4 regions of the Comamonas sp. AG1104 genome follow, and region 1 is predicted to be linked to each of the others. Evidence: predicted binding sites of a transcription regulator. Region 1 holds the regulator's gene; each other region holds the start of a gene.

Region 1 (5,401 bases):
GCGATCAGGTCACGGGCTCCATCATCGTCTACAACAACATCACAGATGTCTATACCGTCGATGGCCAGAAGACCAGTGGTGGCCTGCCCAGCTCCTCCGTGGGGCAGGGCGGTCGTGTGCGCGCCATCATGGCGCCCAAGGACGGAACGCCGGGGGCCCAGCCCAAACCTGCAACACCTGCCACGCAGCTGCGCCAGAGCATGACACTGGGCGGCGAGAAAGCCGACGAGAAGAAATGAGCGAGCCGACTTTCTCCAGCAGCCGCAGCGGCGAGTCCGACAGCCGCCTGGAGGCCAAGCATCTGGCCAAGTCCTACGGCAGCCGCAAGGTGGTCAAGGATGTGTCCCTGTCCGTGCAAAAAGGCGAGGTGGTCGGTCTGCTCGGCCCCAACGGTGCGGGCAAGACCACATCGTTCTACATGATCGTGGGCCTGGTGCGCAGCGACGGCGGCGAGATCTTCATCGACGGCCAGCCGGTGGGCGGCATGCCGATCCACCAGCGTTCGCGCCTGGGCCTGTCCTATCTGCCCCAGGAAGCCTCTATCTTTCGCAAGCTCAGCGTGGAAGACAATGTGCGTGCCGTGCTGGAGCTGCAAAAAGACGAGCAGGGCAAGACACTGACGCAGGGCGAGATCGAAAAGCGCCTCACCGGCCTGTTGCAGGAGCTGCGCGTCGAGCATCTGCGCCAGTCGCCGGCGCTGGCGCTGTCCGGCGGTGAACGCCGGCGCGTGGAAATCGCGCGTGCCCTGGCCACGCAGCCGCGCTTCATCCTGCTTGACGAGCCGTTTGCCGGTATCGATCCGATTGCGGTGATCGAGATCCAGCGCATCATCGGCTTCCTCAAGGAACGCGGCATCGGCGTGCTGATTACCGACCACAACGTGCGCGAGACGCTGGGCATCTGCGACCACGCCTTCATCATCAGCGACGGCCATGTGCTGGCCGAAGGCACGCCCGAGGAGATCGTGGAGAACGCCGATGTGCGCCGCGTCTATCTGGGCGAACATTTCAGGATGTGATGACTCCCACGCTCCCTCACTTTGTGTGGTCGCTGCCCCCGGAAGGGACCCTGACCGGCAGCGCCGAGGTTTGCCTTGGGGCAGCCCGGCGGCAAACCCATAGCACTGCGCGCGTTTGCAATGATTGTCTGGGGGCCGCGCCTCGATGAAGCCAGGTCTCTCGCTACGCGTTTCGCAGCATTTGTCGCTTACGCCGCAGCTGCAGCAATCCATTCAGCTGCTGCAGCTCTCCACTCTGGAGCTGGCGCAGGAAGTCGAGCAGATGCTGGTCGACAACCCTTTTCTGGAGCGTGCGGGCGATGAGGCTGAAACTGCGGGAGATGCTCCTGTAGATGTAGCTGCTAGCGCCAGTGAATACAGCACTTCAGATGGTATTCGTTCTGAAAATGAATCATTGCAAGCGCAATCAGCTACTGAAACGGTAGCGGAAGCATCAACCCCCGAAACCCCTGAAACGCTGAACTGGGAGGCCGACGGCATGGACGGCCAGGACGGGGAGTGGGGCGGCGAATCCAGCAGCGAGTGGGAGACGCCCTCGGCCAGCAGCTCCACGCGCAACCGCGATGGCGATGACGAAACCGATGCCATCGATCTGGCGCGCGAGCACCAGAGCCTGACCGACTTTCTCCATCGTCAGGCGCTGAGCCTGCATCTGGGCGCGGCGGACATGGCGGCACTGCGCTTTCTCATCGAGTCGCTCAGCGACGATGGCTATCTCGAGGATTCCCTGCAGGAGCTGGCGCAAAGCCTTGCCGGCGACGACCTGGAAGAGCGCGAGGAGCTGGAGCAGCACTTTGTCATTGCTCTGAAGCTGCTGCAAAGTCTGGAGCCCGTGGGCGTGGGCGCGCGTGATCTGGCCGAGTGCCTGCAGCTGCAGCTGCGCGACCTGATCCGCACTGCCGAGGACGAGGGCACGACCGAGGCGCATATGAACCGGCTGCTGCTGGCGCAATCCATCTGTGCGCAGCCCATGGACCTGCTGGCGCGGCGCGATCTGCGCAAGCTCACCAGCCTGTGCGGCGCGCGCGAAGAGCAACTGCGCGAAGCCATGGCCCTGATCGCCAGGCTGGAGCCGCGTCCGGGGCGCCGCTTTGTCGACGTGGAGCGCCATATCGTGGTGCCCGATGTCATCGTGCGCCCGGTGCGGGCCGGCGCCGGCCGGGCGGACTTTTCCGTGCAGCTCAACCCCGAGGTCATGCCACGTCTGCGCGTGCACGACATCTATGCCAGCGTGCTGCGTCGCCACAAGAACAGCGACGGTCATGCAGCGCTGCAGCAGCAGTTGCAGGAGGCGCGCTGGTTCATCAAGAACATCCAGCAGCGCTTCGACACCATCTTGCGTGTTTCCGAAGCCATCGTGGAGCGGCAGAAGAACTTCTTTGTGCATGGCGAGCTGGCCATGCGCCCGCTGGTGCTGCGCGATATCGCCGATACGCTGGGCCTGCACGAGTCCACCATCAGCCGCGTGACCACCGCCAAGTACATGGCCACGCCCCAGGGCACGTTCGAGCTCAAGTATTTCTTCGGCTCGGGCCTGGGCACGGAAACCGGCGGCAGTGCCTCCAGCACGGCCGTGCGTGCGCTGATCAAGCAGTTTGTCGATGCCGAAGATGCCAAGAAGCCGCTGTCGGACGCCAAGCTGGCAGACATGCTCAAGGAGCAGGGCATCGAGTGCGCGCGCCGCACGGTGGCCAAGTACCGCGAGCAGCTCAAGATACCGACGACCACGCTGCGCAAGGCGCTGTAGGGCGCCTTAGAAACAAGAAAGCCGCTGATGCATCGCACAGCGGCTTTTTGTTTAGAGCCATATGTCTTGATGAAGCAAGATCCAAGTGAGGGACAGCAAGCAAAGGCCGCCCTGCAGCGAAGATGTCGTCCCCCTTCCGAAGAGAAAGGGGGAAGGCGCAAAGCGCCTCAGGGGGTTAATTCGGTACCAACCACCAGATAAACCAGACCAGCACGCCAATCATCAGTCCGAACTTGAGGATCTTGTAGAAGGTCGGATTCCAGTCGCGGAAGGCACGGCGGTACTTGCCGGCATAGAACGAGATCTTGAACAGCTTGCTGATCATGCCGCGCGGATCGCCCTCGTTGTTGGGCGAGCTGGCGGCGGCCACCACGTTCTTGCCCAGCCAGTGATTGAGCCACTGGGCAAAGCCATTGGTCATGGGGCGTTCCACGTCGCAGAACAGCACGATGCGGTTGCCTTCCGAGCGGTTCTCGGCCCAGTGCATATAGGTCTCGTCGAAGATCACGCCTTCGCCTTCGCGCCAGCTATAGGGCTTGCCGTCGACCTCGATCATGCAGCGGTCGTCGTTGGGGGCCAGCACGGCCAGGTGATAGCGCAGCGAGCCCGCATAGGGGTCGCGGTGCAGATTGAGCTTGGCGCCGGGCGGCAGCTCGGCAAACATGGCGGCCTTGACGCTGGGAATCGACTTCACCAGGGCCGTGGTCTTGGGGCACAGCTCCATGGCCGAAGGGTGGGCATCGCCGTACCACTTGAGGTAGAAGCGCTTCCAGCCGGTCTTGAAGAAGGAGTTGAAGCCTGCGTCATCGTTGTTGGCGGCAGCCTTGATCTGCATGTTCTTTTGCAGATTGACGGCTTCCTCGCGGATCTCGCGCCAATTGGCCTGCAGCGGCGCCAGTTCGGGAAAGGTGCTGGTGGGCAGATAGGGCGTGCGCGGCACCTTGCTGAACATCAGCATGAAGACGTTGAACGGCGCTGTGAACGTGGAGTGGTCAAACAATTGCTTGACCACCTTGTGGCGCACCTTGCCGCGCAGATGCATGTACAGCCCGCAGCCAAAGAAAAGCAGCACCAGTGCCAGAACGATAATTTTTGCCATAAGGGCCAATTTTACCGGGGGCACCCCGGCGGCCACCATGGGGGCAGGTCAAACAGAACCGGGGTAGGGGAATATCAAAAGCTATAGCTGCCGGCGCTTGACGGCCAAGCGCAGCAGCCCGCTTGTTAGATATTCAAGGCAGAGCCAGCACGGCGCAGTTGCACAGATCCGCGCTCTCGAAGGCCGTTGTGTCGCCTGCTTTGAGCCCCGGCACGGGGAACAGGCGCACCGTCAGCGGCTTGTTGAGGCGAAAAGCCATGGTGCCCGTATCGCGCATGACGGCGGCGATCTGCTCGGCGCTGCTGTCGCCCGGCACAGGCACGGTATCGAGGCCGATGCCGCAGACGCTGCTGTAGGTCAGCAGGGCGCGGATATCGAATTCGTCATTCAGACTGGCCTGGGCCAGGCCTTGGTCCTCGGTCACGGCCAGCATCAGGCCGCTGAAGCCGATCTGCGTCACGCCGCTTACCGATTTGAAGACGCGGGTCAGCAGGGCCGACGCTTCCACCGTGCCGCTGGCGCCGAAATGGGGCACACCCAGCAGTTGGTAGACATCGACCATGGAGGCGCAGGACTTGGACGGCGCAGCCGAGGTGTCCATGCCCGCGATATGCCAGCCCTCGGCCAGTTTCACGCCGTCGGCACAGCGCTGGATGGCAGTGGCATGCTCGTTCAGGGTCTGGCTCAGGCGATCGAATGCGAGCTTGAACCACGCCGCGTGATCGAGTTGCAGGCGCTGCTGCTGCAGCGCCTGCAGTTCAGCCACCATGAGGTCTGGCGTTTCCAGGCCCAGCACCAGGGCGCCGTGGTGCTGTCCGCGGTGGTAGCTGGCCGGGAAATAGGGAATGCCGGGTGCGCAGTTGAAGTTGACCGTGAAGTTGAAATTGCCTTCGCCGCGAGGCGTGATGCGCGCGATTTGCTGAATCGCCTGCACGCTGTGGGCCAGCAAGCCGGTCTGCACAAAGCCATGTTCATCCAGATCGATGTTCACGCAGGCGTTGCACAGGTCGCCATAGGCTGCAATCAGCTGCGGCAGCAGCGCCACCTCCTGCGCATTGCGCGCTTCGCCCACGGCAAAGCGGATGCGGCGTTTGCCGGTGTTGATGGCCTTGAGCGTTTCGGCAATGTGCTGCAGGCCGGCGAGGGCGCTGTCTATGCCGCTGACGTCCAGGTATTCGCCGAACGGGTTGCTCACGATGCGGATGGACTGTACTTGGTAGCCCCGCGCTTCGATGGCATCGGCCACGGCATCGCATTGCTGCTTGGCCTGGGTCAGGCCGGCCTGCCACTGTGCCTCATCGGCGCTCAGGTTGACAAAGGCGGTGACGGTGCGCACGCGCACCAGCGGGTTGAAGCTGATATTCATAGCAGTATCCGTAGGCAGGAGAATGGCTGGCGGCCATTTTGCATCTGAATATGCCGATCACAGCAGGCGCGTTCCCAGCGGCACCTCCCTGTCGGGTACGCACAGGGCCACGGCTCCTGTGGCATCGTGAAAGCCGGTCACAAGACATTCGCTCATCAAGGGCCCAATCTG
Region 2 (5,401 bases), on a different contig from region 1:
AAGGGCCATTACTTCCGTCTGTACGACGCGCAGGCGCGCCGTGCCGAAGAGGATGCGCAAGCGGCCGGCCTGAAGTTGCAGACCAAGGAACCCCAATGATCGAAGCTCCCCAATCCAATCTGAACGGCATGCAGCTGGTGCGCAACGCCCATGGCCGTCTGGTGCTGACGCTGGGCAACGGCCTGGTCTACGAAGCGGTCGTTCCCGTGCGTGCATTTCCCATCGCGGCGCCTGCCGAAGGGCTGTCGCTGATCGCCGCCGATGGCAAGGAAGCGTTGTGGGTGGCCCGCATGGCAGACCTGCAGCCCGAGCATCGTCAGCTGATCGAGCAGGACCTGGCAGTGCGGGAGTTTGTGCCGACCATCGAGCGCATCCTCAAGGTCTCCAGCTTTTCCACCCCCAGCACCTGGGAGCTGCAGACGGACCGCGGCCTGACGCAGATGGTGCTCAAGGCCGAGGAAGACATCCGCAAGCTGGCCGGTCGCACCCGACTGCAGATCACCGGCCAGGATGGCGTGCAGTACCGGATTCCCGACAGCAGCAAGCTGGACCGGCATTCGCGCAAGCTGCTGGAGCGCTTTCTGTAAGCCGCGCAGCGCAACGATCTCAAGGGCCTCGCATAATTGCGAGGCCCTTTTTTTGTATCAAATTGCAGGGTGACGCTTGATATATATAGGCTAATAGCTATCAAAACAGGATTGAAAATAATCCTACAGTTTTCTCAAGCGTGGCCGATAACAGGGCGAGATAGCTGATTTTCCGCCTGCACCTTTTTACTGCCGAGGGCCAAGCCATGCAAATTCCACCTCTAGACCGGACACAGACGCCCTGGCGTACCCAGGGGGCTGATTTGTATTCCACAGGCGCCTCTGGCGCCGCACCGGTGCGTCCCGTGAATGCGGTGAATGCCCCAGAGTCGGTTGACAAGATCGGCGAGGGCCGCACGGTGCGCGAACCCGAGAAGCCCTCGGCTCCCGATACCGAGAACCGCGACTGGACGCTGGCCGAGGAGGTCAAGCAAAAGGAAGAGGTCGAGGAGCCGCCCAAGGAGCCCATCTCCAAGCAGCTGATTGAGTTCATCCAGTCCATGTGGCGCGCCAGCGCCCAGGCGGTGGAGCAGGCGCAGGAAACCAGCAAGTCGGAAGATCTGCTGCAGAACAAGCAGACGGCGCGCAATGAGCCGCTGACTTATTCCGAGCCCAGGGTCAAGCGCAGCGGCAACGCCAAGTAAGGCGATTGCTTTGATTTTGATAGCTGATTACGCTTGATATTCAAGCGATTCAGCTATCTTTATACCTTATTTGCTTTCAGGGTCAGCGCTATCTGCTTCTGATTTGTAAGTGTCGTCCTTGGCCGGCGCAGCCGCCACGGCTTCGGCGGCCTTGGCCTTTTCACGCGCTGCCCGGTATTTGACGGCAAAGGCGCGCACTTCCTCATAGGTGACGAAGCCGTCCTTGTTGGTGTCGGTTTCGTCAAAGGCGGCGGCCAGCTTGGGGATGATGGCCACTTCCTTGCGACTGAGCTTGCCATCCTGATTGAAGTCCAGCATCTTGAACTGTTGCTGGGCCTTGATCTCGCCCTTGGAGAGCTGGGTTCCCTGTCTTTCCCCCATCTTGTCGCCGGCGGTTTCCTCGGCGCGCACCGTGGGCAGCAGCAGTACGGCGCTGGTCAGCAGCACGCCCATGGCGGTCTTCATGACCGAGCTGCTGCGCGCGACGATGGGGTGGTTCTTGGCTTTTGACATAGCGATATAGATGAGGGCCATGACGGCATTCTCAAGCTCCGGCCCGCAGCACTTTCAAAGTTTTGCATTCGCTTGCCGGACTTTGCCAAGCTTTACGTAGGCAGCGCCGCCTTGTCATGGGCAATGCCGCTGCGCACATGGCCCGAGGGAACATGTCCGGCCGCATTGCGCACATGGCCGGTCTGGTCGTCGAAGAAGAAGTCGGGCTCGAACTCGCGCAGAAAACCGCCCTTGGCCAGTCCGCCGAGGAACATGGCCTCATCGACATCGATCTTCCAGTCCATCAGCGTATTGAGCGCGCGCTCATGGGCCGGGGCGCTGCGCGCCGTGACCAAGGCCGTGCGCACGCGCATGCCGGCCACATCGGCCTGCTGCAGCCGGTGCAGGGCGGCCAGCAGGGGCTTGAACGGGCCTTCGGGCAGCGGCTGGGCGGCTTTTTCGAGCTCATGCTGCTGGAATGCCTCCAGGCCCTGGGCCTGGAAGATGCGTTCGGCCTCGTCGGAGAACAGCACGGCATCTCCGTCGAAAGCGATGCGCACCTCGCGCGGATGGCTGCTGCTGGCACGCATGGAGTCGGTGAACACGTGGGCGGCCGGGTAGCCCAGCTGCAGTGCCTGGGTCACGTCATCGGCATTCGCAGACAGAAACAGCTGGGCTCCCAGCGGGCGCAGATAGCCGAAGGGGTCGCGCCCCTGGGTGAACACGCCGCGCTGTATGGAGTGCAGGCCGTGGGCCTTGGCCGAGCGGAAGACGCGCATGCCGCTGACGGGGTCGTTGCGCGAGAGCAGCACCACCTCCACATGCTGCTGTCCCTCGGTGTTGAAGGCCAGCAGCTTCTTGACCAGCGAGAAGGCCACGCCCGGTGCGGCAGGCACGTCCAGCCGCTCGCGCTGCAGGCGCAGATAGCTCGCGGGGTCGCTGTCTTCGAAGAGGCGGTTTTCCTCCTCGAAATCGAACAGGGCTCGCGAGGAGATGGCAACGACGAGCTTGTCGTTCAGGGTCATGGCCATGGCGGTACGGCTTTGAGCGGATGTGCAGACAAGGTCCGATGATACGCAGGCCGAAGCTCCCTCACCAGTTGGCTTCGCGCTCGGGCGTGGCACTGATGTGGTGGATGGACAGATCGGCGCCGTCGAATTCCTGCTCCTGGCTCAGACGCAGTCCCATGGTTTTCTTGAGCAGGCCATAGACCAGCAGGCCGCCCAGCGCGGCCCAGGCCACGCCCATCAGCGTGCCTATGAGCTGGGCCAGCGGATGCACGCCGCCAAGCCCGCCCAGTGCCTGCGTGCCGAAGATGCCGGCCGCAATGCCGCCCCAGGCGCCGCACAGACCGTGCAGCGGCCACACGCCCAGCACATCGTCGATCTTCCATTTGTTCTGCGTCAGCGTGAACATGAATACAAAGATGGCGCCGGCGGCAGCCCCCACGACCAGTGCCCCCAGAGGATGCATCAGATCCGAGCCCGCGCAGACCGCGACCAGGCCGGCCAGCGGGCCGTTGTGCACAAAACCCGGGTCGTTTTTGCCCACGGCCAGGGCGGCCAGCGTGCCGCCCACCATGGCCATCAGCGAGTTCACGGCAACCAGACCCGAGATCTTGTCCAGACTCTGGGCACTCATCACATTGAAGCCGAACCAGCCCACGATCAGAATCCAGGCGCCCAGGGCCAGAAAGGGGATGCTGGAGGGCGGTGTGGCGGCAATCGCTCCGCCCTGGCGGTAACGGTTGCGGCGCGGGCCCAGCAGCAGCACGGCTCCCAGGGCGATCCAGCCGCCCACGGCGTGCACGACCACGCTGCCGGCAAAGTCATGGAATTCGGCGCCGGTCAGCGCCTTGATCCAGGCCTGCACGCCGAAATGCTGGTTCCAGGCAATGCCCTCGAAGAAGGGGTAGATCAGGCCCACGATCATGGCGGTTGCGATCAGCTGGGGCCAGAACTTGGCGCGCTCGGCAATGCCGCCCGAGATGATGGCGGGAATGGCAGCGGCAAAGGTCAGCAGAAAGAAGAACTTGACCAGGCCGTAGCCGTTGAGTGCCGCCAGCTGCTCGGCGCCCACGAAAAAGTGCGTGCCGTAGGCCACGCCATAGCCGAGAGCGAAATAGACCACGGTGGAGACCGAGAAGTCGACCAGGATCTTGACCAGGGCATTGACCTGGTTCTTGCGGCGCACGGTGCCCAGTTCCAGGAAGGCGAAACCGGCGTGCATGGCCAGGACCATGACGGCGCCCATCAGAATGAACAGGGCATCCGCGCCCTGTTTTAGTGCTTGCATGAAAACGCTCCAGCTGAAATTTGCTATTTATTGGTGCGAAATTGCGGAAAAAATCCGCAATGCACTAAAAGAAAGCAAGAATTGCGCCAAGCTGGAGTGGGCGCTTCCGCACCGTTGCGGGCGCGGCCGGCCTATTTGACGAACTGGTTGAGCTGGATGATGGGCATGAGCACGGCCAGCACGATGAGCATGACCACCAGCCCCATGACGACGATCAGCAGGGGCTCCAGAATCGTGGCCAGGTGCATGGCACGGCGCTGGACCTCGGTGGACAGCTGGGTGGCGGCACGCTGCAGCATCAGCGACAGCTGGCCCGTCTGCTCGCCCAGCCGCGCGAACATGGCAACCAGGCCCGGAAAGCGCTTCTTCTGAGCCAGGGCCGAGGCCAGTGGCGCACCTTCGCGCACCAGCACCAGCGCATCCATGGCATCGGCGCGCAGGGCGCGGTTGTTCAGCGTCTCGGCGGCGGCCTGCAGGGCCTTGAGAATGGGTACGCCCGCTCCGGCCAGCATGGCCAGCGTGCCGGCAAAGCGCGCCGCGTTATAGCTGCGCGAGAGCCGGCCTATGAGCGGCAGACGCAGCCACTGGGCATCGAAGCGCTCGCGAAAGGCCTCGTTCCTGAGCGCCAGCCGAAGGCCCACGGCAGCCAGCAGCACCACGGCCAGCATGAACCAGCCGTAGTGGCGCACAAAGTCGCTGATGCCGAGCATGACCACGGTGAGAAACGGCAGCGCACGCTTGGTGCCGGCAAACACGCCGGCCACCTGCGGCACCACATAGCTGACCAGAAAGACCACGATGACGATGGCCACCAGAGTCACGATGGCCGGATACAGCGAGGCGCCGATGAGCTTGGACTGCAAGGCCTGGCGCGCCTCCAGGTCGTCGGCCAGGTTTTCCAGCACCGGGCCCAGGCTGCCGCTGGATTCGCCGGCACCGATCACGGCGCAGAAGATGTCGGAAAACTCGCGTGGGTGCTGCTCCAGTGCCCTGGCAAAGCTGGAGCCGGCATTGACTTCGGCCCTCAGCGCTGCAACCAGTTGATGCTGGCGTTCGTCCTCGGCTTCCTCGGCCAGCGCGGCCAGCGCGCGCTCTATGGGCAGGCCCGAGCTGACCAGCCCCGAGAGCTGGCGCGTCCATACCGCCAGACTGGTGGAGTTGAAGACCGGGCGCGTGAACCATCCGGAAGCGCCGGTGCGGTCCTGGCCCTTGCCTGCGGCGACGGGCTCGACCTGCAGCGGCACCAGGGCCTGGCTGCGCAGCTGGCTGCGCGCGGCACGGGCGTTGTCGGCTTCCAGGGTGCCCTTGCGGGTCTGGCCCTGGGCATCCAGGGCTTCAAAGGTAAAGGCGGGCATGCGCGAATCGATCTGAGAGGTGAGGGGT
Region 3 (5,401 bases), on a different contig from region 1:
GTGCAAATTGATGGGCTGTGCGTCTATGGGCGTAGTTGTCAGGGCTTGGACAGGAACTTGGGCCAAGCGCACAAACCTAGCGAGGCCGACCGCTGACACTGAGTGATAGTGACTTTGATAGCCATCTTCGAAATGCTGGCAGAACGCTACACCTCCGGAGTGCAGACTGCTAGACCAGTACCAAGCAAGATCAAAAGACTCAGATCCTCCGTCAAGGAAATCTGGTGCGATGGTTTGAGCGGGGAAAGAATCAGAGTAGTGCTTTCCCTCGGGAAGACTATTGTGGTTCACACCATCAAAATAGTTCGCATAGTTACGATTTCGAGATGGCTTTAGCATGCGATAACCCAGCTCCAATACGTCACGTGCTGGTATCAGCCAATCGTTATATCCATTGATGTTTGCTGCAAGTGCAGCTTTAGCAAGCGGGCTTCCTGCATCTGCTAAAGCGATAGTATTGCTGCTGCTGTCAGCAGGATCAAATGCATTTGCTTTTTCAACGTCAATTTTTTCTTTGATTTGAGTGGATTTTGGAGCCCAAACTATCGCATAAATGTTTGAGTTAATGTTTATTAATCCACCGTAGAATCCACCTTCAAACGGTTTCCCATATTCAGTATCTATGCTGGATAAGAATTGAGGGATGCGCATGATTTATCTCGGTTGAATTAAATTCAGTTTTTGAATGTTATCTTTTATTGAAAGTTATTTTGTTTTTTCTTATTAGGGTACTCCATTTCTTGTAATTAAATAAAAATAATACAAAATATTACTTTTATTTAATTTTTAGCGTGAAAAATACATTTTGAAGATAGTTGTTTAGCCTTTTAAGTATTGATTTTTTGAGTTTATATAATTTTGAGTTTGAATATTGTATGGATTGCTCTCAATTAGAAATTTTATGTCTGCTAATGGCTGTAGTAGTGTTATAGATAATTAAATATATCTTTGACAATGAGCTATTTCGGTTCAAAATGTATTGAAAAAATGGAAGGTCAAGGCACTATGCAAGACGTTCTATCGAATCACCGAGAAAATATCTCAACCCTCGCGGCCTGGGCCATGTATAGCCGAGGCTTGGAAGCAGAGTTCTCGCACAGCGTTCTCGAACAGTTGTCTCTCCTATCTGGTCACGCTAAAGAGTCTGGCCATGGAATTCATCAGATGACTCAACTGCTGTGGTGTTCAATTGATAACGATGACTCACGCGACCTTGACCAAATATCATCAATTGAGCAGCTAGAGCAGGGCAATGTTAGGGTTTTCGTTGCCGTGTCTGATGTTGACAGCGTGGTCAAGAAAGGCTCTCCGATTGATGAGCATGCGAGGCTAAATACAACTTCTGTCTATAGCTCTGCTCGAGTGTTTCCCATGCTGCCAGAGCAGCTATGTACAGATCTCACCTCTTTGAACCAAGATCAAGATCGCCTGGCTCTTATCACAGAGATGACTTTCAGTGGCGATGGTCTTCTGATTGAATCGAACATATATCGGGCAGTTGTGCGGAACAAAGCAAAGCTTGCATACGACGCAGTGTCGGAATGGTTCGAGGGAGTCGGGGAGTTGCCAGAGCCAGCGCAGAACGTTGCGGGGATGGATACCCAGCTGAGGATGCAAGATGAACTCGCTCAGAAACTGCGATTGCTAAGGCGATCGCAAGGATCGCTGGAGTTAGAAACTTTTCAGCCTCATGCTGTGTTTGACGGCGACATCATCATCGACATTCGCCAACAGCCACACAATCGGGCTCGTCAATTGATTGAGGAGTTGATGATTGCAACTAACGGTTGCACGGCGCGCTTCTTGGCCGCGCAAGGCACCGCTTCAATGCGAAGGGTAGTCCGTTCACCAGAGCGTTGGCAGAGAATTGTCGAAGTCGCTGAAAACTACGGCTGGAGCTTGCCAGATGAGCCTGATGGAGAGGCTTTACAGGCATTTCTTTCAATGCAGCACCAGGCAGATCCCTTGAGATTTCCGGATCTATCGTTGGTGATCATAAAGTTGATGGGGCGAGGTGAATATGTAGTTGAGCGCCCGCGCGGGCAATCTATCGGCCATTTCGGATTAGCGGTGCAAGACTACATGCATTCGACCGCCCCTAATCGACGTTACCCAGACCTTATTACCTTGCGTCTACTCAAATCTGCACTTGCTGGGGAAAAGCCTCCCTATACCTACGATGAATTGGAGGCTCTTGCCACGCATTGCACCACTCAAGAGGATGCGGCTCAAAAAGTAGAAAGGCAGGTGCGTAAGTCGGAGGCTGCCCTGTTATTGCATGATCGAATAGGTGAAATATTTGCTGGTCTCATCATTGGCGTAGGGGAGCGCGGAACTTGGGTGCGTATTTTTACACCTCCCGTAGAAGGTCGCTTGAAGGGAGACCTCCCTAGTCTTAATGTGGGTCAAAAAGTGAAGGTAAAGCTTGTTTCTACCTCGGTTGAGCGTGGATTTATTGATTTCACTACCGTTCATTGAGATTCAATGTAGAAATATTGCTCTTGGTAAAAGTGGAGGGTTTAGGAGGTGATCTTCTGCCGAAAAGTTTTTTCATATCCCCCTGGCATGCTGCAGGCATTCCCGGAACTACTGCTTGAAGCGCATATTCCAATGGCAACCCAGAATGCGCGGCGCAGATGAATGCTTGATCAGCGACAGGAGTTTTCCTTGATGTTCTGGGTGCCCGGGATTGCAATGATCAGACTTAATTTTCAACTGAAGTTGAACTACCAAGTTTTAGAGCACGGTGCAGATTTTTTCTTCTACATACATGCTGCTAATACTTCTCATCAACAAGTGTCATCTGAGCATTTGACATTAAGTGAGGCAAGTGCTGACTGGGAGATTCAACAATGTCAAGACGTCACGCAACGTTGTCTAAGGGTCAGTGCTATGCCTGGCACACTGACTGTGCATTACGAGGCAATCGTAGAGATTTCTCACCATAAAGCTGAGCCAGGATACGTTTCAGAGGTGCCTGTTCGGCGGTTGCCGTTAGAGGTGCTGCAATATGTCTATCCCAGCCGCTACTGTCAGTCGGACCGGTTGTCGAAGTTTGCGGTCGACCGGTTTGGTCATCTGCCGCAAGGCTACGCCCGAGCCCAAGCGATCTGTGATTGGGTGAGGCAAAACGTGACATTTCGGTCGAATACGTCCATTGGTACAACTTCAGCAGTCGACACGCTGATCGAGCGGGTAGGTGTGTGTCGTGATTTCGCTCATTTAATGATAGCAATTTGCCGAGCAATCAACTTACCTGCGCGATTTGTGACAGGTACTGACTATGGTGCTGATCCGGCTCTAGGGCCAAGCGATTTCCACGCCTATGTGGAAGTTTATCTGGGATATCGCTGGTATATTTTTGACCCATCAGGAACGTCAATTCCCATGGGGCTGATGCGAATTGCAACAGGGCGGGATGCCGCAGATGTGGCTTTCGCAACCATATTTGGCAGCGTGATCAGTGAGCCTCCGCACATTCATGTTCAAGTTGAACATTCGGAGAAGAAGAATTGGGAGTGGCCCGTTTATACGTCGCTTGCTCTGTCAACGGAATAGTTCCATGTGATGCATAGGCATTGAGGTAGAAGTTGCTGCGGTACTTTGGAGTAGCGTGTGTGCCGCCAATCCCTAGTAAGAAACCCAGGCTTCTCTCAGGCTGACAGTCAGGGCGTTGCTATCTGATGTGTCCACTACAAGGCAAGGAGGGTTGCTGCTGGAAGGGACAGTGAAGGAAGCTGAGCAGTTGTTGGTGTTGGCGCCATTCGGCATATTTGATGCAGCCTCAGCCTAGCTTTAGATCCCTGATGATCGGCTACAACTGGCCAACGGCAGAGGCTCGATACGCGGGAGCCACTGAGGCTGGAGCAGTAGTCTGCAGATGTGCAGCGCATCAAGCACAGCAAATTAAAGCCAAAAATAATAAAAGTTGTGTTTTTTATATAAAAGTATTATAATAAGTTCCGCTGCAGACTTAGCTAGTCTTCTCGCAGCGTCTTCCAGAAGGCAAAAAATCCTCCGGTAAGAAAACTTTCGCGAGACATCTCGCACCGTTGGTTGTAGAGCAGCAGCCAATCGAGTTATCGAAAGCTCATGCGGGTCGATCGGCCTGCTCTGATTGAACTAGATTCCACTGACTCCTATCGCCATGGGCAAGTACTTCGTTACGCCCACATCACACAAGACCAATTGCGGTCGCTTTCAAGCTTCCTTCGCACTTCAGCGCACAAGGCAAAACAGCAACTACTGCCGTGTTTTTCGCTTTGACAAAAAATTTGCCTCGACCGAAGCGGCAAAGATCTTTGCTGTAACCCAAGGTTGGTTGCATACCACCATGCAGCCATCTGCGTGCTGAGCCGCTAACGAGCTCTCCACTTAATCCGGTTGCTGTGGATTCCCACTAGCGCCGCCACATTCAAACGATGCGTCAATCCTTGATGCGTCACCACTAGAAAAGGCTCCCATGAGCACTAAAATTTACGTTGGCAACCTGCCTTACTCCGTGACCGACTCCAGCCTGCGAAGCAACTTTGCAGAGTTCGGAACGGTAACCTCTGCCAAAGTCATGATAGATCGCGAGACTGGACGCTCCAAGGGCTTTGCGTTCGTAGAAATGACGTCTGCGGACGAATGCCAGGCAGCTATTTCGGGTTTGCATGGCATGTCCGTCGATGGACGTTCGATCGTTGTCAATCTTGCGAAACCTCGTGAAGAAGGTCGTGGATTCGGTGGCAACCGCGAATTTCGTGCCAGCTCTCGTCCCAATGTTGGCTATGGCAACGATGGCTATGGCGGCGGCTACTGATCTAGTTGCGAACTCAAGAAGACGCCCTCAGTTCGAGGGCGTTTTTGTTTCAGTGAGTGGGCCGATTGCTACGGCTTGCAGACTGCTCGCGGGCCTTCTATGAGGTGCGGGTTTTGAGGAATGCAGCGTGTTAGGTCTAGCTTGTGGTTGCGCGGGCTGATGGCAAGGTCGCAACATCACATGCTTGTGACGCTCATCCTTGGCATCAGCATGCAGGTCGTCAAGTTGAGCAGGAAGCCAAACGAACAACAGTTCCAGGCGAACTAAGGCTTTCCAGGACGGTTCATCGGTTATGGTGGGTAACTTAAACCACTAAGGAATCGCCTGATGCCAAAACCCAACTACCAATTCGAAAAAAGGCAGCGGGAGCTCGAGAAAAAGAAAAAGAAGGCTGAGAAGGCTCAGCGCAAAGCTGCTGAGTCCGAAACAGTTGCGCCAGTCCTGAACTCTGAGGCGCTGGTTGAAAGCAAGTAGGTAAGGGATAGGCTTTGTGTCGGCGCGACTTTTGACCGTCTCAAAAGAGCCGCGCCGGCACTTCGATCAGCGGCTTACCAATGCATGATCAATGTGCTTGGGTATCTGCAGTCTTGAACTTTG
Region 4 (5,401 bases), 200 kb from region 1:
CACAGCAGTCTCGGGCACAGCTATTGATTTTGAAGTGCTGCTGCAACAGGGCTTTGCCCATATCCCGCTGCCCGATGCGCCGTTTGCCGAAGGCGGCTTTGCCACACCATCGGGCAAATGCGAATTCGACAACCCCGCCCTGGCCCGGTTGGGCATCAACACCTTGCCCGACTATCTGCCCAATTACGAGCCGCCCACGACGGCCTACCCGCTGGCCATGATCTCGCCACCCGCACGCAACTTTCTCAACAGCAGCTTTGCCAATGTGGCCAGTCTGGCCCGCATGGAAGAGCGTCCGCTGCTGGAGATGCACCCCGATGATGCAGCTGCGCGCGGCATTGCCGACGGTGACCAGCTGCGAGTGTTCAACCAGCGCGGCGAGCATGTCTGCCACGCCGCCGTCAACGGCCGCGCTCGCACCGGCGTGGTTGTGGGCCTGGGCATCTGGTGGCGCAAGCAGGGAGCCAACGGCACGAATGTGAATGAGCTGACGCATCAGCAGCTCACCGATATTGGCCGGGCGCCCTGCTTCTACGACTGCGCGGTACAGGTGGAAAAGTTCAAGGAGTTGTCAGCCTGACGCTGCTGCATTGTGGTTGACCATGAGCAGGGCCACGGCGCAAGCAACCATAATGCAGACACTCAATGAATATGCGGCCAGGGTCTGAGCCTGTCAGAGCACACAGGTACAGCGCAGAGCCGCCCTGCTCTCGCGACATCATCTGTGAAGAAATCTCTCCCCTGGCAACGCCGCCTCGCACCGACCCGACTTGACCTGCGCCGCCTGATTCTGGTCCTGACCATCTGCAGCGCGCTGATCCCGTTTCTCAACACTTTCTATGCCGGCTATCTGGTGCAGCGCCAGCAGCTGATCGACAACACGCTCGAGGGTCACCATGCCTATGCGACCAAGCTGGCGCAGAGCACGGATGATTTTCTGCAATCCGCCCTGCAGCAGCTGGAATACAGCGCCAATCTGATGGGTGCACACATGAATGACGTGGACTATCTGGCCAAGGAGGCCACGCGTCTGCGCCTGCAAACCAAGAGCTTCAACTCCGTCACCATCATCGACCCCACGGGCTATGTGCTGGCCACATCGCCCGAAACCCTGCAGATCAAGGGTAAGACGCTGCAAAGTGCCGGGGTGACACAGACCTTGAGCACTCGTGGGCCCGTCATCAGCCAGCCCTACATGTCAACGGCCGGCAACTACATCGTCTTTGTATCGCAGCCCATTTTCGACCCTCAGGGCGAATTCCTGGGAGCGGTAGGCGGCAGCATCTACCTCAAGGAAGACAGCATCCTCGACACCCTGCTGGGCTCGCACTTCTACCAGGATGGCACCTATGTCTACGTGGTGGACCAGAACAGGCACATCATCTATCACCCCGACAACCACCGTATCGGCGATCAGGTGATCAACAACGATGTCATCAACTCCGTGATCCGGGGCGAGTCGGGTACGGCGCCGGTCGTCAACAGCAAGGGCGTGGAAATGCTGGCCGGCTATGCCGTCATCCATGCTTCGGGCTGGGGCATTGTGGCCCAGCGTCCCAAGGCTGCCACGCTGGCCCCGCTCAACAAGCTGATGCGCTCCGTGCTCTACAAGACCCTGCCCATCGCCCTGCTGATGCTGGTGGTCATCTGGTGGAGCGCGCGCCGCATTGCCAGCCCGCTGCGCCAACTGGCCAACGGCGCGCACGATATGGATAAGCCCGAGACGGCGCAGAACATTCAGGCCGTCAAGTCATGGTACTTCGAGTCCTACGAGCTCAAGAAAGCCATGCTCAAGGGCCTTGGCCTGCTGCAGCGCAATATCACCAAGCTGCGCGAGGACGTGAACACCGATCCGCTGACCGGCCTTGGCAATCGCCGCCATCTGGAGGCCGCCATCGGCGCCTTCCAGGCTCAGGCGCTGCCGTTCTCGGTGATTGCCATCGACATCGATCACTTCAAGCATATCAATGACGGCTTTGGCCACGATACAGGCGACGAGGTGCTCAAACAGCTCGCACGCACCATGCGCGAGGTCTCGCGTGTCGATGACCTGCCCTGTCGAGTGGGTGGCGAGGAGTTTCTGCTGCTGCTGCCCGGCACGGTGCTGGAGGCCGCCGCCCATGTCGCCGAGCGCCTGCGCCAGATGGTCGAGAAGATGGAGATACAGCCTGTGGGCCATATCACCATCTCGCTGGGCGTGGCCCACTGGCCCGACAGCGACCCCGATATCAAGGCCGTCTTCCAGCAGGCCGATGTCATGCTCTACGCGGCCAAGCGGGGTGGACGCAATCGTGTCATGGTCAGTGAGGCCAGCGAGCCTCCCAGCGAGCTCTGAGCCCGGCAGAGCCGTAGTTCAGTCCCCCACTTTCAAGGCGTATCCGCTGTCACAGCCGATACGCTTTTTTGCAGCTCATTGTGTGACTCCGTTGCACCAATTTGGTCATTAATGCTTCAAATTAGTGAGCATGCACCATACAAGTTAAGGGGATTGAACACAGGTTGACCTGAAATACATAACAAGCCACTGATTTCATTGAACTAATGCCCTGAGCCCCCAGCCCTGGCACAGCTCTTGCTGAAAACCCTTGCCCCGCAGCCCCGAATGGACAGCGGAATACACAACAGCAAAGGAATTTCAGATGCCAGAGCCAAGCAAACATGTCAGTCGCAGACAACTGCTCTCGATGATCGGAAAGGTCGCGGGCGGCAGTGCCATGTATCAAGCCATGAGTTCACTGGGATATGCCGCCGAATCGCATTACAGCGGTCCGGTCAAGCTCGGCAACGCCAGACCTGGTGCATCGGTTCTGGTGCTTGGCGCTGGCCTGGCAGGCATGGTGGCAGCCCACGAATTGCGTGCGGCCGGCTACAAGGTGCAGTTGCTTGAATACCAGAGTCGAGCCGGCGGCCGCTGCTGGACGCTGCGCGGCGGCGATGAGTTCAGCGAACTCGACGGTACACGTCAGAAAGTGGGCTTTGCCAAGGGCAACTACTTCAACCCCGGCCCCTGGCGCGTGCCCTATCACCATCATGCGATGCTGGACTACTACAAGCGCTTCGGCATCAAGCTAGAAGCCTTCAACCAGGTCAACTACAACGCCTATCTGCACAACAGCAAGGCCCTGGCTGGCAAGCCGCAGCGCTTTCGCCATGTGCAGACCGATGTCTACGGCCATGTGGCCGAGCTGCTATCCAAGGCTACCAATCAGGGCGCGCTGGACCAGAGCGTCAGCCGGGAAGACAAGGAACGCCTGCTGGAGAGTCTGAAGGCCTGGGGCGTGCTGGACAAGGAGTACCGCTACCGCGCCAGCAATGCGGTCAGCGATTTCCGTGGCTACGACATCGACCCAGGCGGCGGCATGATGGCGCTGGCCAAACCTTCGACGCCCATGGGCCTGCACGAGCTGCTTGAATCCAATCTGTGGCGCCAGATGGGCGTGGGCAATATCTACGAATTCCACAGCACCATCTTCCAGCCCGAAGGCGGCATGGACATGCTGGCCCAGGCCATGGCACGCGATCTGGGCTCTGCCATCCGCTACAACGCCAAGGTCACCAGGATCGCCCAGAACGACAAGGGCGTGATCGTGGACTATGCGGACGCCCTCAAGCCTGGCGCCGCGCTGCAGGCCCGCGCCGACTGGTGCGTATGCACGATTCCACTGTCCATCCTGAGCCAGATCGAAGTGCAGGCCGGAAGCGCCATGCAGAACGCGATTGCTGCCGTGCCCTACGGCAGCTCCATGAAAGTCGGACTGGAGTTCAAGCGCCGCTTCTGGGAAGAGGATGAGCGAATCTACGGCGGCATCAGCTACACCGACCTGCCGATCCAGCAGATCTCCTACCCCTCCACCGGCTATATGGGCCGCGGCCCCGCCGTGCTGCTGGGCGCCTATGCATTCGAGAACTCCAACAGCTACCGCTTCTCCTCACTCAAGCCGGCCGAGCGCGTTCGCCTGGCGCTGGAGTACGGCGCGCAGATCCACCCGCAATACAAGCAGGAGTTCCTCAACGGCGTATCGGTCGCCTGGCATCGCATGCCCTGGATCAACGGCTGCTTTGGCAACTGGACCGATGCACTGCGCGAGCAGCACTACAAGGATCTGGCCCAGATCGACGGTCGCCTGGTGCTGGCGGGCGAGCATGTCTCTTACATCCCCGCCTGGCAGGAAGGTGCCGTGCTGTCCTCGCTGGACGCAATCCAGCGTCTGCACGCCAAGGCCTCCAGTCTCTGATCGCCCATGTCTGCCACAAGGAACTTCACCATGCACACATTGCACCGTCTTTGCGCCGCTTGCGCCCTGGCCCTGGGTTTCTCCGGTGCCGTCCTGGCCCAATCACAGGGCGTGAAAACCCAGGATGTGAAAAACCTGCAAACGCTGCAGTCTGCCGCCGTTCTTTCCATCTCGCCCGCAGATACCCAGGCGTTGATGCAGAACTTCTCGGCAGTCCGTCCACGCTTCAGCCAGAACGGCGGAGAGACCCTGTACCAGGCCATCTGCCAGGGCTGCCACATGGTCAAGGGCGAAGGCGCCAAGGGAGCGGGCTTCTACCCTGCGCTGGCCTCCAACCCCAAGCTGGCAGCCGCTGCCTACCCGGCCTCGGTCGTCATGAACGGCCTGCACGGCATGCCGTCCTTTGCCAGCAAGCTGTCCGACGAGCAGATTGCCGACGTCGTGAACTATGTGCGCAGCAACTTCGGCAATCAGTACCCGGACAAGCTGTCTGCCGCCGACGTCAAACCCTTTCGCGTAACACCATAAATCCATTCAGGAGAGCACATGAACGTTCCATCCATCTTCAAGACCGCCACCACTGCCGCCCTGCTGGGAGCGGCAGTCCTGCTCACCGGCTGCGCTGCCACCACCTCCGGAAGTGGCGATGTCCTGCGTTACAGGACACCGGGCTCGACCTTCCCCATTGCTGCGGCCGTGGAGATTCCCACCGATGCACGCACTGTCTATCTCTCCGGCAAGGTACCGCCCGTGGTGGACAAGTCCAAGCCCGCCACTGATCCTGCGGCCTACGGCGGCGATACCGAGGGTCAGACCGTCGCCATCCTCAAGGGCCTGGAAGATCAACTCAAGGGCATGAATCTCGGCATGAGCGATGTGGTGAAAATGCAGGTCTTCCTGGTGGCCGATCCCGCCAAGGGCAACAAGATGGACTTTGCCGGCTTCATGCGTGGCTACACCCAGTTTTTTGGCACGGCTGCCCAGCCCAACCTGCCGGCACGCTCGGCCTTCCAGATTGCGGCCCTGGCCAACCCGGCCTGGTATGTGGAAATCGAGGTCGTGGCAGTGCGTGCCGCCAAGCCCGTCAAGTGATGCAACGACCTCTGCTCCAGCCTCTGGAAAAATAAACCGTGTGGCATTCATCGCCTGTCCCGTCAGCGATGAAT

What was found. The regulator sigma-54, encoded in region 1, starts transcription at its own class of promoters, with help from an activator protein. The targets are predictions, from matches to a motif close to TGGCANGNAANCTGCTTT.
Region 2: the regulator sigma-54 is predicted to act here: its motif matches at 4,090-4,107, upstream of DFO48_RS05400 (ammonium transporter).
Region 3: the regulator sigma-54 is predicted to act here: its motif matches at 2,562-2,579, upstream of DFO48_RS16950 (transglutaminase family protein).
Region 4: the regulator sigma-54 is predicted to act here: its motif matches at 2,562-2,579, upstream of DFO48_RS10840 (flavin monoamine oxidase family protein).

What each region holds. Positions count from the first base shown of each region.
Region 1 is NZ_QQAS01000003.1:708,241-713,641, reverse strand. It holds gene lptA (lipopolysaccharide transport periplasmic protein LptA) at 1-239, shown strand, start outside; gene lptB (LPS export ABC transporter ATP-binding protein) at 236-1,018, shown strand; gene DFO48_RS11795 (RNA polymerase factor sigma-54) at 1,164-2,765, shown strand; gene DFO48_RS11790 (aspartyl/asparaginyl beta-hydroxylase domain-containing protein) at 2,941-3,864, opposite strand; gene DFO48_RS11785 (DUF711 family protein) at 3,998-5,230, opposite strand; gene DFO48_RS11780 (tRNA-binding protein) at 5,288-5,401, opposite strand, start outside.
Region 2 is NZ_QQAS01000002.1:174,060-179,460, forward strand. It holds gene DFO48_RS05375 (ABC transporter ATP-binding protein) at 1-99, shown strand, start outside; gene DFO48_RS05380 (DUF1854 domain-containing protein) at 96-587, shown strand; gene DFO48_RS05385 (hypothetical protein) at 794-1,231, shown strand; gene DFO48_RS05390 (EF-hand domain-containing protein) at 1,298-1,765, opposite strand; gene DFO48_RS05395 (5'-nucleotidase) at 1,837-2,754, opposite strand; gene DFO48_RS05400 (ammonium transporter) at 2,816-4,018, opposite strand; gene gspF (type II secretion system inner membrane protein GspF) at 4,150-5,373, opposite strand.
Region 3 is NZ_QQAS01000005.1:490,337-495,737, reverse strand. It holds gene DFO48_RS25195 (DUF1566 domain-containing protein) at 1-651, opposite strand, end outside; gene DFO48_RS16955 (RNB domain-containing ribonuclease) at 1,165-2,478, shown strand; gene DFO48_RS16950 (transglutaminase family protein) at 2,671-3,558, shown strand; gene DFO48_RS25880 (hypothetical protein) at 4,148-4,354, shown strand; gene DFO48_RS16940 (RNA-binding protein) at 4,463-4,804, shown strand; gene DFO48_RS25460 (hypothetical protein) at 5,132-5,278, shown strand.
Region 4 is NZ_QQAS01000003.1:511,146-516,546, forward strand. It holds gene DFO48_RS10830 (molybdopterin-dependent oxidoreductase) at 1-580, shown strand, start outside; gene DFO48_RS10835 (sensor domain-containing diguanylate cyclase) at 725-2,335, shown strand; gene DFO48_RS10840 (flavin monoamine oxidase family protein) at 2,640-4,235, shown strand; gene DFO48_RS10845 (cytochrome c) at 4,266-4,763, shown strand; gene DFO48_RS10850 (RidA family protein) at 4,782-5,327, shown strand.